3 regions of the Kutzneria chonburiensis genome follow, and region 2 is predicted to be linked to each of the others. Evidence: riboswitches for the same ligand, from Rfam matches in the RefSeq annotation. Region 2 holds a riboswitch; each other region holds the start of a gene.
The links. A riboswitch is a leader RNA that binds a small molecule or an ion and turns the genes downstream of it on or off. The one in region 2 is predicted to bind cobalamin.
Positions count from the first base shown of each region.

Region 1: another riboswitch for cobalamin. It lies ahead of cobM (precorrin-4 C(11)-methyltransferase); the one in region 2 lies ahead of M3Q35_RS16445 (ribonucleoside-diphosphate reductase subunit alpha).
Region 3: another riboswitch for cobalamin. It lies ahead of metE (5-methyltetrahydropteroyltriglutamate--homocysteine S-methyltransferase); the one in region 2 lies ahead of M3Q35_RS16445 (ribonucleoside-diphosphate reductase subunit alpha).

Region 1 is NZ_CP097263.1:9,316,584-9,321,290, reverse strand. It holds gene M3Q35_RS43325 (helix-turn-helix transcriptional regulator) at 1-602, shown strand, start outside; gene M3Q35_RS43320 (SIS domain-containing protein) at 609-1,358, opposite strand; gene M3Q35_RS43315 (precorrin-8X methylmutase) at 1,450-1,986, opposite strand; cobalamin riboswitch at 2,066-2,236, shown strand; gene cobM (precorrin-4 C(11)-methyltransferase) at 2,290-3,126, shown strand; gene cobJ (precorrin-3B C(17)-methyltransferase) at 3,132-3,878, shown strand; gene cobA (uroporphyrinogen-III C-methyltransferase) at 3,875-4,707, shown strand, end outside.
Region 2 is NZ_CP097263.1:3,685,731-3,690,437, reverse strand. It holds gene M3Q35_RS16455 (aminotransferase class III-fold pyridoxal phosphate-dependent enzyme) at 1-517, shown strand, start outside; gene M3Q35_RS16450 (aminotransferase family protein) at 514-1,797, shown strand; cobalamin riboswitch at 1,843-2,050, shown strand; gene M3Q35_RS16445 (ribonucleoside-diphosphate reductase subunit alpha) at 2,161-4,491, shown strand; gene M3Q35_RS16440 (ribonucleotide-diphosphate reductase subunit beta) at 4,488-4,707, shown strand, end outside.
Region 3 is NZ_CP097263.1:134,400-139,106, forward strand. It holds gene M3Q35_RS00685 (P-loop domain-containing protein) at 1-51, opposite strand, end outside; gene M3Q35_RS00690 (hypothetical protein) at 44-442, opposite strand; gene M3Q35_RS00695 (TIGR01777 family oxidoreductase) at 483-1,364, opposite strand; cobalamin riboswitch at 1,438-1,644, shown strand; gene metE (5-methyltetrahydropteroyltriglutamate--homocysteine S-methyltransferase) at 1,752-4,019, shown strand; gene M3Q35_RS00705 (methylenetetrahydrofolate reductase) at 4,134-4,707, shown strand, end outside.

The sequences.
Region 1 (4,707 bases), 4.8 Mb from region 2:
ACGCCCCCGGCTGGCTGCGCGAAGCCGACGAGGTTCCCTTCCTCGCCGAGATTGCCGATTCGGTCTGGAATGAAAAAATGGTCGAGATTCGCTACCGCCGGTGGAAGACGCCGCGCGAGGTGACGCGGCGCCTGGCCCCGCTCGGCGTCGTGCTCAAGGCCGGCACCTGGTACCTCGTCGCCCTGGCCGGCGCGGACCTCCGTACCTTCCGCGTGTCCAACGTCCTCGGCGTGCAGGCCCTCGACGAGCGCTTCTCCCGCCCGGCCGACTTCGACCTCGCCGCCTACTGGCGGGACTGGGCCGGACACTTCGAGACCCGGATGCGGACCGTGGACACCCGGGTCCGCCTCTCCCCCAACGCCGTCCGGGCTCTCCCGGCTTTTCTCGGCCGTCAGGTCGCCGAGCTGGTCACCGCCACCTTTTCGCCGCCCGACCCCGGCGGCTGGGTCGAGGCCGTCGTCCCGACCGAGAGCCTCCGCCACGCCCACGCCGAGTTCCTTCGCTTCGGCGCCGAGCTCGAGGTCCTCGACCCCGCCGAGCTCCGCGACATGATTACCTCGACGGTGTCCAGACTGGCCGGCTTCTACGGCCCGCCGCGGTAACGACGACTACGGGTCGCGGCGGATTCGGCCGGCGTAGTGCGACTCGAGTCCCTTGTTGTGCTCGTCGCCGCCGGGGACGTTGGCCGACAGATACACCGGCGGGGTGTGGCCGGCCGCGACCAGGCGCGCGCAGGCGTCGGCCAGCATCATCTGGGCGGCGAAGGCCGAGGTGATCGACGAGATCGCGCAGACCTGGCCGCCGCCGGGCATGGGCAGCAGCGTGTCGCCCATCGGACCGCAGTTGTCGATGACGACGTCGGCGAGCTCGTGCAGGTGTTTGCCGGAGGGATGCCGCGACTCGACGGCGGTGGCGTGGGCCAGCGACGTGAACGCGATCAGGCCGTGTCCCCGCTCCTTGACGAGCGAGGCCATTTCGACGATCGAACCGTTTCCGCCGGAATTGGACGCGATGACAAAAAGGTCGGTTTTACGCGGCGAGGCCAGTTCGTACACGCGGTGCGCGATCGCCGGATCGCGTTCCGTGTGCGAGTCGAGCGAGTCGACCGGCGCGCCGCCGTAGGTGACGACGTCGCGCAGCGCCAGCTTGTTGGTCGGGATCAGGCCGCCGGCCCGGCCGGCGATCTCCATCACCAGTCCCTGCGAGTGGCCGGTGCCGAACGCCTGGACCACGCCGTCGGCCAGCACGCAGTCGGCGACCAGCGCCGCGGCGGCGGCGATGGCTTCGCGCTGGGTGGTGACCAACTGGTCGATCAGGTCTTTTGCGGCCGATACGAACTCGTCCTGGCCGATGGACATGCGCCACGCTCCCCTCGTTAGCAACTTGCCAATCCAGCGCACGTCACGTTAACGGCATACCGAACGTGCGGGACACCCTCCGTTGGCGGCGTCAGAGATAGAGCAGTGCGTTGACGGCCGCAGTCGCCAGCGCCGCACCACCACGCTCACCCCGGTTGGTCAGTGCCGGGATACCCAACTCGCGTACCGCCCGCTTGGCCTCGACGGCTCCGACGAAACCGGCCGGCAGCGCGATGACGAGCGCCGGTTGAATCTCGCCGGCCCGGCAGCGGGCGACGAGTTCGGTGACTATCGCCACGTCTTGCCCGATGGCCCACACCGCACCGACCGGAGCATTTCGTACGAACTCCTCCAATCCGCAAGTCCGCTCGGCGATGACCGTGGCCGGTCGGCTGGTGATGCCGACGGCGACCATCCGGACGTCGGCGATCACCGGCGCGCCGTCGGCCAGCGCCTGTCGGCCCGCCGCCAGCGCCTGCTCGTCGACCAGCAGGTCGCCGGCCCAGGTGGCGTCGGCGGTGGTGTGCACGAGGCGTTCGACGACGGCCCGCGACAGCGGCCCGAGGCCGGCGGTGTCGACGCGCCGGCGGAGGATTTCGTACGACTCCGACTCGATCGGATGCGGCACTCGCGGCACGTCTCGGTTTCCCCTCGGCTGGACTGTTTCACACCGTAGTCGGCGGTGTCGGCCCGCCGACTCGTCGGTTAACCTGCTCCGCGAGCGTGGTTACGGGAAGCCGGTGCGAATCCGGCGCGGTCCCGCCACTGTGACCGGGAAGTCGTCCCGCAGAGGAACAGCCACTGGGCGCGAGCCTGGGAAGGCGCGGCGACGGCGGTGATCCGGGAGCCAGGAGACCGGCCACGCGACTGACACGCGTCGCACGGAGGATGTGATGGCTGGCATCGGGCTGCGCCTCGGGCAGGGTCCGCGGTGATCCCACCCGGACTGATCTCGTTCGTCGGCGCCGGGCCCGGCGCGGCCGACCTGATGACCTTCCGCGGCGCCGACCGGCTGGCCAGGGCCGACGTCGTGGTGTGGGCGTCGTCGCTGGTGCCGGCCGAGGTTCTCGACCACGCCAACCCGGCGGCGGTGCGACACGACTCCGCCGGCATGACGCTGGAGGACGTGCTCGAGGTCTACGCCGCCCACCCCGACGCGGCGATTGTCCGGCTGCACTCCGGCGACCCGACCGTCTATGGGGCGATCGGTGAGCAGATCGAGTGGTGTCGACGGAGCGGTCGGCCGTACGAAATCGTGCCGGGTGTCGGTTCGCTCGGCGCTGCCGCAGCCGCTGTTGGTTGTGAACTGACTTCACCGACGGTTTCGCAGTCGATCGTGTTAACACGCCTGGCTGGCGGCCGAACGGCTGCCTCGATGCCGGATGGCGAGACGGTCGCCTCGTTCGCATCGCATCGCACGACGATGGCCGTCTACCTCTCCGCCCAACGTCCCGAGCAGTTGCAAGCCGAGCTGCTCGCCGACGGAAACGGGTACGCCGCCGAAACGCCCGCGGTCGTCGTCGCGAAGGCGACGTGGCCGGACGAGCGAATTATCAAAACTACTGTCGGCGAGCTCGCGGCCGAGCTTCGTGCATCCGGCATCCGGACTGCCGCTCTGGTGCTCGTCGGCGAAGCGCTCCGCGACGACCGCGAGGTCCAGCGGACCAGGTTGTACGACCCGGCCTATTCGCACGGGTGCCGGCGGCGGTCGGCCGAGGGCAGCACGGAGGGCCGGCCGATTCCGGTGGAGAAGCGGAGGCTCCCATGACCGGTGTGCTCACCATCGTCGGTCTCGGTCCCGGCGACGCACGACACCGCACGCCGGCCGCGACCGAGGCGATCGCCGATGCCGAGGCGGTCTACGGTTACTCCGCCTATATAGATGCGTGCGACGACATCCTCCACGCCGACCAACTCGTCGTCCGCGGACGAATGACCGAGGAGACTTTGCGCGCCGAGCAGGCCGTCGAGGCCGCGGCCGGTGGACGACGGGTGGTGCTCGTGTCGTCGGGCGACGCCGGTGTGTACGGCATGGCGACGTTGGCGCTGAGCAATGCGTACGAAATCGAGGAAAATGCAAGACCAGAGGTGCGCGTGCTTCCTGGGGTCACCGCGGCGCTCGCTGCCTCGGCGCTCGTCGGCGCCCCGCTTGCGCACGACTTCGCCTGTCTCACGCTGTCCGATCTGCTGACTCCCTGGGAGGAAGTGGAACGTCGACTCCGGGCGGTGGCGGAAGCCGACCTGGCGATTGCGCTGTACAACCCGCGCTCCAAGGGACGGCCGTGGCAGCTCGACCGCGCCCGCGAAGTGTTGCTGGAACGTCGAGCACCTTCTACTCCGGTGGCGTTGGTCGCCGACATCGCCCGGGACGGGCAGCGCGTCGAGCTCACCACGCTCGGCGAGCTCGATTGCGAAAAAGTCGGCATGACCACCACCGTGCTGGTCGGCTCGTCGACCACCCGGCGGTTCGGCGACTGGCTGGTCACGCCGCGCTCGGCGGCCGCGCGGAGCACCGGGTGACCGTGCACCTCGTGGGCGCCGGCCCCGGTGATCCCGGTCTGCTCACATGCCGCGCGGTCGAACTGCTCAAGTCGGCCGACGTTGTCGTCTACGACCGTCCGTCGATGGCCGACATCGTTGCCATTGCCGACTCGGCTGAAATTCTGCACTGCGTTGGAAAAGCAGGCAGCCGTGCCGCCTGGCCGCAGAAAGACGTGAACGAGCTTCTTGTCCAACTTGGTCGGGACGGCCGCGAGGTGGTCCGGTTGAAGGCCGGGGACGCGTTCGTCGTTTCGCGCGGCGGCGAGGAAGCCATCGCGCTTGCTGCCGCCGGTGTGCCGTTCGACATCGTGCCGGGCATCTCAGCCGCGATCGCCGCGCCGGCGCTGGCCGGGATCCCGGTGATGGTCCGGCAGGTCGCCACCACGCTGACCGTCATCGCCGGCAATGACGACCCCGAGTACCGCCAGCGCATCGACTGGGACGCCGTCGCCCGTGTCGGCGGCACGATCGTCGTGCTCACCGGCCGGTCCGCGCTGCGGGACATCGCCGCTCGACTGATGGCCGGCGGCCTGGCCGCCGACACCCCGGTCGCGGCGATCAGCGCGGCCAGCCGTCCGCACCAGCGCACCGAGCTGGGCACGCTGGCCGAGTTGCCGAACGCGAGGCTGCGCCCGCCGGTGACCTTCGTGGTCGGCGAGGTCGCTGCGCTCGACCTGCTGGCCGTGGAAAGGCCAGCCGGACCGAAACCCGCCGAACCGAAACCGGACGGACAAACACCGGCCGAGGCAGAACCGGTCGGCGCGGAACTCGCCGGGGCAGACCCCGCCGGAACAGAACGGGCCGAGGC
Region 2 (4,707 bases):
GGGCATGGGGCGCACCGGCAAACTGTGGGCGATCGAGCACACCGGTGTCCGACCGGACGTGCTGATCAGCGCCAAGGGCATCGCCTCCGGCCTGCCACTGGGCGCGTTCATGGCCCGGGCTGAGCTGCTGGAGAAGTGGTCCGCCGGCGCGCACGGCTCCACGTATGGCGGCAGTCCCGTGCCGTGCGCGGCCGGCCTGGCCACGCTCGAGGTGATCGCTGAGGAAGGCTTGCTGGACAACGCTTCCACGATCGGCGAGCAGTTGATCACCGGCCTCCGTGAGCTTCGGCGGCGATTCGCGGACAAGATCACCGACGTTCGTGGTGTCGGGCTGATGATCGGCGTCGAGTTCGCCACGGCCGAACTGGCGGCACGGGTGCAGCAGCGGGCGTTCGAGCTTGGCCTGCTGGTGCTGGAATGCGGCGAGAGCAGCATCCGGATGTCGCCGCCGCTGGTCGTCACGGCCGAGGAGGCGCGCAAGGCGCTGGAGCTGTTCGGTCAGGCTGTCGCCGGATGAGTCGGCACGTGTTCACCCGTTCCCCCGGCCTGCCACGCGTGGCCGGGGGAACGGGGGTCGAAGTGTTCGATGTGGACGGTCGGCGCTATCTCGACGGCTCCGGCGGCGCGGTCGTCACGTCCATCGGGCACGGCGTGCCCGAGGTGGCCTATGCCATCGCCGAGCAGTCCCGGCGGATCGCCTACGTGCACGGGACTGCCTTTGCCTCCAAGGCACTCGACGACTACGCCGACGCCCTGGCGCCGTTGCTGCCGTTCGACGACCCGCGGATCTATCCGGTGTCCGGCGGCAGCGAGGCGGTCGAGACGGCGTTGAAGATGGCCCGCGCCTACCATCTCGCCCGCGGCGAGGACCGGCACGTGATCATCGGCCGGCAGGGCGCCTACCACGGCAATTCCCGTGGCGCGCTCGACGTTTCCGGCCGGGCCGCGCTGAGAGACCCCTATCGGCCGTGGCTCGGGGCGGCCTGGCACACCTCCTCGCCGTACGAATACCGTTGCCCAGCCCCAAATCACCCAAACGCTTGCGGCGCCTGGCATGCCACCAGACTCGATCGGATGATCACCGAGGACGTCGCCGCGTTCATCGCCGAACCCGTTGCCGGCGCGGCACTCGGCGCCTGCGTGCCGCCGGACGACTACTGGCCGGCGGTCGCCGAGATCTGCCGGCAGCGGGGAGTGCTGCTGATCGCCGACGAGGTGATGACCGGCTTCGGCCGCACCGGTCGCTGGTTCGCCTGCGAGCACTGGGGAATCCGGCCCGACATCCTCGTCACCGCCAAGGGCGCGGCCGCCGGCTACTGGCCGCTCGGCCTCGCCGTCTGCACCGCCGAGATCCGTGACACCATCGGCACTTTCGTGCACGGCTTCACCTACTCCCACCACCCGGTCGGCGCCGCCGCCGGTTTAGCCGTGTTGAACGTCATGCGCGAGCGGCACTTAACAGCCGCCGCCGAGCAACGCGGCCGCGAACTGGCCAAGGCCCTGCACGACCGCCTCGCCGATCACCCGGCCGTCGGCGACATCCGGGGCATGGGCCTGCTTCAGGCGGTCGAGCTCGTCGCCGACCGCGACACCAAGCAGCCGTTCGCCCGTGACGCGCGGATCGCCGAGCGCGTCGTCGCCGCGGCCAAGGAGGTCGGGCTGCTGGTCTACCACTCGACCGGTTGCGCCGACGGCCGCAACGGCGACCTGCTGCTGTTCGGCCCGCCCCTGGTCATCACCGACACGCAGGTGGCCGAGCTGGCCGACAAGGCCGCCGCCGCGATCCGGAGCATCTGACACGCGACACAAGATGTGGGTGCTTGCGACTGATCGTCGTCCATGTATTGTGCTCACCGAGCTGGTTCGGCCGTCCCGCCAGGGCGGTCGTCGTAAGAGGGAACCCGGTGCGAATCCGGGACTGCCCCGCAGCGGTGAACGGGAACGACCGCCGTCACGAAGCACTGGACCCAGAGGTCCGGGAAGCGACGGCCAGTAGGTGCCGACCGGCATGCCCGTAAGTCCGAAGACCTGCCCGCTCGCCCGTTCGCACCGTGAACGGGCTCGTGTCCAGGCCCCGAGGGAGGGCGTGGGGACCGTCACCGGCGCATGCCGGCGCCGTCCTCGCGCCCAGGGCCCACAGCGTGCGAGGAGTCAGGGACTGTGGAGACAGTCGTGCGGGATTCCCACCCGACGATGCGGGTGCGGAAACGCAGCGGCGCGGTCGAGACCGTGGACGTGAACAAGATTGTCAAGGCGGTCGGCCGCTGCGCGGTCGGGCTGGCCGAGGTGGACCCGCTGCGGGTCGCCACCAAGACGATCAACGGCCTGTACGACGGGGCGACGACCGAGGAGCTGGACCGGCTGTCCATCCAGACCGCGGCCGAGCTGGTGTCGGAGGAGCCGGAGTACTCCAAGCTGGCGGCGCAGCTGCTGGCGGCGTACATCGACAAGGAAGTCCGCGGCCAGGGCATCCACTCGTTCAGCCAGAGTGTGGCGCTCGGGCACCGCGAGGGCCTGATCGGCGACGAGACAGCCACGTTCGTGGCCACCCACGCCCGCAAGCTGGACGACGCGATCGACCCGGACGCGGACCGCCGCTTCGAGTACTTCGGCCTGCGCACGGTGTACGACCGCTACCTGTTGCGCCACCCCAACTCCCGCGCGGTAGTGGAGCGCCCGCAGTACTGGCTGCTGCGCGTGGCCTGCGGTCTGTCGCACACCGCGGCCGAGGCGATCCGCTTCTACCGCCTGATGTCCTCGCTCGCCTACCTGCCCAGTTCACCAACCCTGTTCAACTCGGGTACACGGCACACCCAGATGTCCTCGTGCTACCTGCTGGACTCGCCGCGCGACGAGCTCGAGTCGATCTACGAGCGGTACGCGCAGGTGGCGCAGCTGTCCAAGTTCGCAGGCGGCATCGGCGTGCAGTGGTCCCGGGTTCGGTCCCGCGGCGCGCTGATCCGGGGCACCAACGGCCATTCCAACGGCATCGTGCCGTGGCTGCGCACGCTGGACGCCTCGGTGGCAGCAGTCAACCAGGGCGGCCGGCGCAAGGGCGCGGCCTGCGTCTACCTGGAGACGTGGCACCCGGACATCGAGGAGTTCCTCGAGCTGCGCGACAACACCGGCGAGGACGCGCGCCGCACGCACAACCTGAACATCGCCAACTGGATCCCGGACGAGTTCATGCGCCGGGTCGAGGCCGACGGCGAGTGGTCGCTGTTCGACCCGGACGAGACGCCTGAGCTGCCGGACCTGTGGGGCGAGGCGTTCACACTCGCGTACAGTGCCGCTGAACAGGCCGGCCGGGCCGTGCGCACGGTCAAGGCGCGCGACCTGTACGGCAAGATGATGCGCACGCTGGCCCAGACCGGCAACGGCTGGATGACCTTCAAGGACACCGCCAACCGCACCTGCAACCAGACCGCCGAACCGGCCAACGTGGTGCACCTGTCCAATCTCTGCACGGAGATCCTCGAGGTCACCAGCGACGCCGAGACCGCGGTGTGCAACCTCGGCTCGGTCAACCTGGGTGCGCACGTGGCCGGCGACAGCATGGACTGGAACCGGCTGCGGGAGACCGTCCGCACCGCGGTCACGTTCCTGGACCGTGTGATCGACATCAACTACTACCCGACCGAGCCGGCCGGGCGGTCCAACCCGCGCTGGCGGCCGGTCGGGCTGGGCGTGATGGGCCTGCAGGACGTGTTCTTCAAGCTGCGCCTCGACTTCGACTCGGCGGCAGCCAAGGAGCTGTCCACCCGGATCGCCGAGGAGATCTACCTGACGGCGCTGGAGACCTCGGCCGATCTCGCGGCCAGCGCCGGTGCACACCCGGCGTACAACCAGACTCGCGCGGCGCGCGGCGACCTCCAGCCCGACCTGTGGGGCGTGACGCCGACGCAGACCGAGCGCTGGGCCACGCTGCGGGAGCGCGTCGCCGAGAGCGGCCTGCGCAACTCGCTGCTGGTCGCCATCGCGCCGACCGCGACCATCGCGTCCATCGCCGGCTGCTACGAGTGCATCGAGCCCCAGGTGTCGAACGTGTTCAAGCGCGAGACCTTGTCCGGGGAGTTCTTGCAGGTCAACACCTATCTCGTCGCCGAGCTGAAGCAGCACGGGCTGTGGAACGCCGCCACCCGGGCCCAGCTCAAGCGGGACGACGGCTCGGCGCAGGCGCTGGCCGGGCTGCCCGAGGCCAGCCGGTCGCTGTTCCGCACCGCGTGGGAACTGCCGCAGAAGGCGCTGATCGAGCTGGCCGCCGCCCGTGGCCCGTACATCGACCAGAGCCAGTCGCTGAACCTGTTCGTCGCCTCGCCGACCATCGGCAAGCTCTCCTCGATGTACCTGTACGCCTGGAAAGCCGGGCTGAAGACCACCTACTACCTGCGCTCCCGCCCGGCGACGCGCATCCAGCAGGCCACCGTGCCCGCTGTCGACGCCGTCGCCTGCTCTCTCGAGAACCCCGAATCGTGTGAGGCCTGCCAGTGACCGCCCTTGAGAACACCACCCGTCAGCAGGCTTTGCTCGACCCGGGCATGGACCTGACCTTGCGCCCCATGCGCTATCCGCTGTTCTACGAGCGTTTTCGGGACGCCATCAAGAACACGTGGACGGTCGAGGAGGTCGACCTGCACTCCGACCTGGCCGACCTGAAGAAGCTGACGCCGGCCGAGCAGCACCTGATCAACCGGCTGGTCGCGTTCT
Region 3 (4,707 bases), 3.6 Mb from region 2:
GATGTTGATCGCGTTGGCGCCGGTGGAGACGATGCCGGAGTTGTCAGCCATTTCGCTGGATGTTGATCGCCCCGTCCCCGGACGAGACGATGCCGGTGTTGTCGCCGCCGATGGAGATGCCCCGCTCGGTGGCGCTGCTGGCCAGCATCTCGGACAGCTCGGCGGCCAGGGCATCGTCCTCGCGCAGCAGCTTCTTGATCTGCGCCCGCAGCGCGGCCTGGAAATCGGGGTCGTCGACGGCGGCGGCCAGGTCGGTGACGGCGGCCTTGATCGGCTCCTTGGCCTTGGCCCGGCTGAAGATCCGGGCCAGCAGCCGCTGGCCGAGCTTGACCGACTCGGTCGCGGCGGTGTCGGACGCCTTGGTCAGCGCGGACTCGCCCCACTTGGCGACGGCGGCGGTCGCCAGCGGGCCGATCTGGGTGATGAGGGCGTCGATGTCCACCGGCAGAGCCTGGCACGCCGACGGCGCGAGCGGGCCCGGATTACCCGAATGCACCAGCGAGGGCGTCACCGACCGTGGCATGACGGAACGAGAAGCCGTGCCGCAGCAGGGCATCGGGCACGGCCCGCTGACCGGTCAGCGCCCCGGCGTCGGCCAGCTCGCCGGCGAACGCCCGCAGCAGCCAGGCCGGATACACCCACGGCGTCGGCCGGCGCAGCAGCTCCCCGACGGCCCGGACCATCTCGGCATTGGTCACGGGTGTGGGCCCGGACAGATTGAGCGGCCCGCGAATCTCGTTGTGCTCCAAGGCGAACTGGATGGCGGCGACCTCGTCGTGCAGGGAGATCCACGACAGGTACTGCTGCCCGGAGCCCATCCGCCCGCCGAAGCCCCACGCGACCATCGGCCGCAGCTGCCCGAGCAGCCCGCCCCGAGGCGACAGCACGATCCCGGTCCGCAGCGACACCACCCGCGCGTCACCGGCGGCGGCGACGGCCGCCTCGCGGTCACGGTCCATCTCGGCCAGAAAACCACGGCCGGCCGGCTCCGACTCGGTGATCACGCGGTCGCCGGTGTCGCCGTAGTAGGCGACCGAGGAGCTGTTGAGCAGCGCGGGAATGCCATGGGCGGCAACGGCTTCGGCCAGCACGCGGGTCGGAACGACGCGGCTGTCCAGCAGCTCCTGCTTGAACGCCGGCGTCCACCGCTTCTCGGTGGTGTCGACCGCGCAGAGGTTGATCACGGCATCGGCGCCGTCCAGCGCCCCGTCGGCGATGGTGCCGGCGTCGGGATCCCACGACCGCTCGTCGGCGGCCGCGGCCGGCCGCCGGACCAGCCGCAGCACCTCGTGCCCGGCGGCCCGCAGGACCGGCGTCAGCGCCGTCCCGATCACGCCGGACGCACCGGCCACCGCTACCCGCATCGAAGCCTCCTCGTGAGTTAACGGTGTTAACCCTAGCGGTCCACGGGGTGGACCGCCCACCAGGGGGACCGGCTACAGTGGCCGGGCAGCTGGTTCGGCCGTCCCACCCGGGGCGGTCGTCGCAAGAGGGAATCCGGTGCGAATCCGGGACTGCCCCGCAGCGGTGAGTGGGAACGACCGCCGTCACACGCACTGAGCCGACAGGCTTGGGAAGCGACGGCCAGTAGGCACGAGCACGACGCCCGCGAGTCCGAAGACCTGCCCGCTGTGCGCCCCGCGACCGTGGGGCGCAGGCCGAGACCTCGCGGGCGGGTCGGTGTCGAGCCTCGACAAGGGGCTGGTCGCGGCGTGTCCGCGGGTCCACGTGGACTCGCGAAGGAGAGCCCCGTGACCTCAAGCAGCACTCTGCACGGATATCCGCGGCAGGGCCCGGACCGGCAGTTGAAGAAGGCGATCGAGGCCTACTGGGCCGGCCGTGTCGACGCCGACGCGCTGCTCGGCGCGGCCCGTGAGCTGCGGCTGAACAACCTGGCCGAGCTGCGCGCCGCCGGCATCGACGAGATCCCGAGCAACTACTTCTCGCTCTACGACCACGTCCTCGACACGGCCTGGCTGCTTGGCGCGATCCCGCGGCGGCACATCGACGCCGTGCCGGACGTGTCGACCGAGAAGGGCCGCCTCGACCGCTACTTCGCGATGGCCCGTGGCACCGCCGACGCGCCGCCGCTGGAGATGACCAAGTGGTTCGACACCAACTACCACTACCTGGTCCCGGAACTGGGCCCGGACACCACATTCAGCCTGGACGCCAGCAAGCCGCTCGAGGAGTTCACCGAGGCGCTTGAGCAGGGCGTGGTGACGCGACCGGTGCTGGTCGGCCCGGTGACATTCCTGTTGCTGGCCAAGAACCTCGACGGTGACTTCCCGCCGCTCGACCTGCTGGACAAGATCGTTCCACTGTACGTCGACCTGCTGCGGCAGCTGCGCGAAGCCGGCGCGGACTGGGTGCAGCTGGACGAGCCGGCCCTGGTCGCCGACCAGCCGTCCGACGTGCTGGACAAGGTCGCCGAGACGTACGAAACCCTTGCCGCGGCAACGAATCGCCCGAAGATCCTGGTCGCCTCCTACTTCGACGGCCTCGGCGACGCCCTGCCGGTGCTGGCCAGGACGCCGGTCGAGGGCCTGGCCATGGACTTCACCGCGGGGGACAACCTCAAGGGGCTGGCCGCGATCGGCGGCATCCAGGACAAACGCCTGGTCGCCGGCGTGGTCAACGGCCGCAACATCTGGGCCGCGAACCTGTCCGAAGCCCTTGGCGTCCTGGGCACGCTGCTCGGCCTGGCCGCTTCCGTCGACGTGGCGGCGTCGAGCTCGCTGCTGCACGTGCCCTACGACGTCACCCTCGAGACGGACCTGGACCCGGAGATCGCCGGCTGGCTGTCGTTCGCGCGGCAGAAGGTGCAGGAGATCGTCACGCTGCGCCGTGGCCTGACCGAGGGTCGCGCGGCCATCGGAACTGTCTTGCACGTCAACGAAACCCGGCTGGCGTCGAGGGCGTCCTCGCCGATCGTCAAGGTGCCGGCCGTCCGCGAGCGGGTCATCCCCGATGTCCGTCGCAGCGCTTACGACCAACGCGCGAAGGCCCAGCGGGAGCAGCTCACGCTTCCGCAGCTGCCGACCACCACGATCGGCTCGTTCCCGCAGACGGCCGAGCTGCGCAAGGCCCGGGCCGCGCTCCGTAATGGCCAACTCGACCAAGACGCTTACCGGGCGGCGATGCGGGCCGAGATCCGCGCGGTGATCGCCGAGCAGGAGCGGATCGGGCTGGACGTGCTGGTGCACGGCGAGCCCGAGCGCAACGACATGGTCCAGTACTTCGGCGAGCAGCTGGCCGGATTCCTGGCCACGCAACAGGGTTGGGTCCAGTCCTACGGCACCCGCTACGTCCGCCCGCCGATCATCGTCGGCGACGTGTTCCGCCCGGCCCCGATGACCGTCGAATGGGCGACCTACGCGCAAAGCCTGACCGACAAGCCGGTCAAGGGCATGCTGACCGGCCCGGTGACCATGCTGGCCTGGTCGTTCGTCCGCGACGACCAGCCGGCGGGCGACACCGCCCGGCAGGTCGCGCTGGCCCTGCGTGACGAGGTGGTCGACCTGGAATCCGCTGGTGTCAAGGTGATCCAGGTCGACGAGCCGGCGCTGCGGGAGACGCTGCCGCTGCGGGCCGCGGACCGGGCCGCGTACCTGGAATGGGCCGTGACCGCCTTCCGCCTGGCCACTTCCGGCGTCCGCGACGAGACGCAGATCCACACGCACATGTGCTACGCCGAGTTCGGCGACGTGCTGGAGGCGATCATCGACATGGACGCCGACGTGATCAGCCTGGAGGCGGCCCGGTCGAACATGGCGATCGTCGCCGACCTGGCCGCCGCCGGCTATCCCAACGAGGCCGGCCCGGGCGTGTGGGACATCCACTCGCCGCGCGTCCCGTCGGTCGAGGAGATCGCCGGTCACCTGGTCAAGGCGATGGCGGCGTTCCCGGCCGAGCGCCTGTGGGTGAACCCGGACTGCGGGCTGAAGACCCGCGGCTACCCCGAAGTGAAGGCCACGCTGGAGAACCTGGTCGAAGCCACCGGGCAGCTGCGGGCGTGACCGCACGGTTGTGGGCGGCGCAAGCCGCCCACAACCCGTCCTTGAGCACGGCCGGATAGGGTCCGTTGACGAGGCCCGCCACGAGAATGGAGCAGACACGCGGTGGAAGCACACGTGCTGGACCGTCTGCAGGGGCCGAGACCGGTGTTCTCGGTCGAGTTCTTCCCGCCCCGCGACGCGGCCGACGAGCACAAGCTGTGGCTGGCGATCCGGCAGCTGGAGGGGCTGGAGCCGGCGTTCATGTCGGTGACCTACGGCGCCGGCGGGTCGAGCCGCGACCGCACGATCCGCACCACGGGACGTGTGGTGCAGGAGACGTCGCTGTTGCCGATGGCCCACCTGACGGCCGTGGATCACTCGGTCGCCGAGTTGCGCAACGTGATCGGCTGGTACGCGGCGGTCGGCGTGCGCAACGTGCTGGCGGTGCGGGGCGACCCGCCCGGCGACCCCAACGGCGAGTGGGTCAAGCACCCGCAGGGGTTGACCTACGCCGAGGAGCTGGTCTCGCTGGTGCGCGAGCTCGGCGATTTCTGCGTCGGCGTGTCCGCCTTCCCGTACGGGCATCCGCGGTCGGCCGACCTGGACACCGACACCGAGTACCTGGTGCGGAAGTTCCGGGCCGGCGCGGACTTCGCCATCGCCCAGCTGTTCTTCGAGGCCGAGGACTTCCTGCGGCTGCGTGACCGGA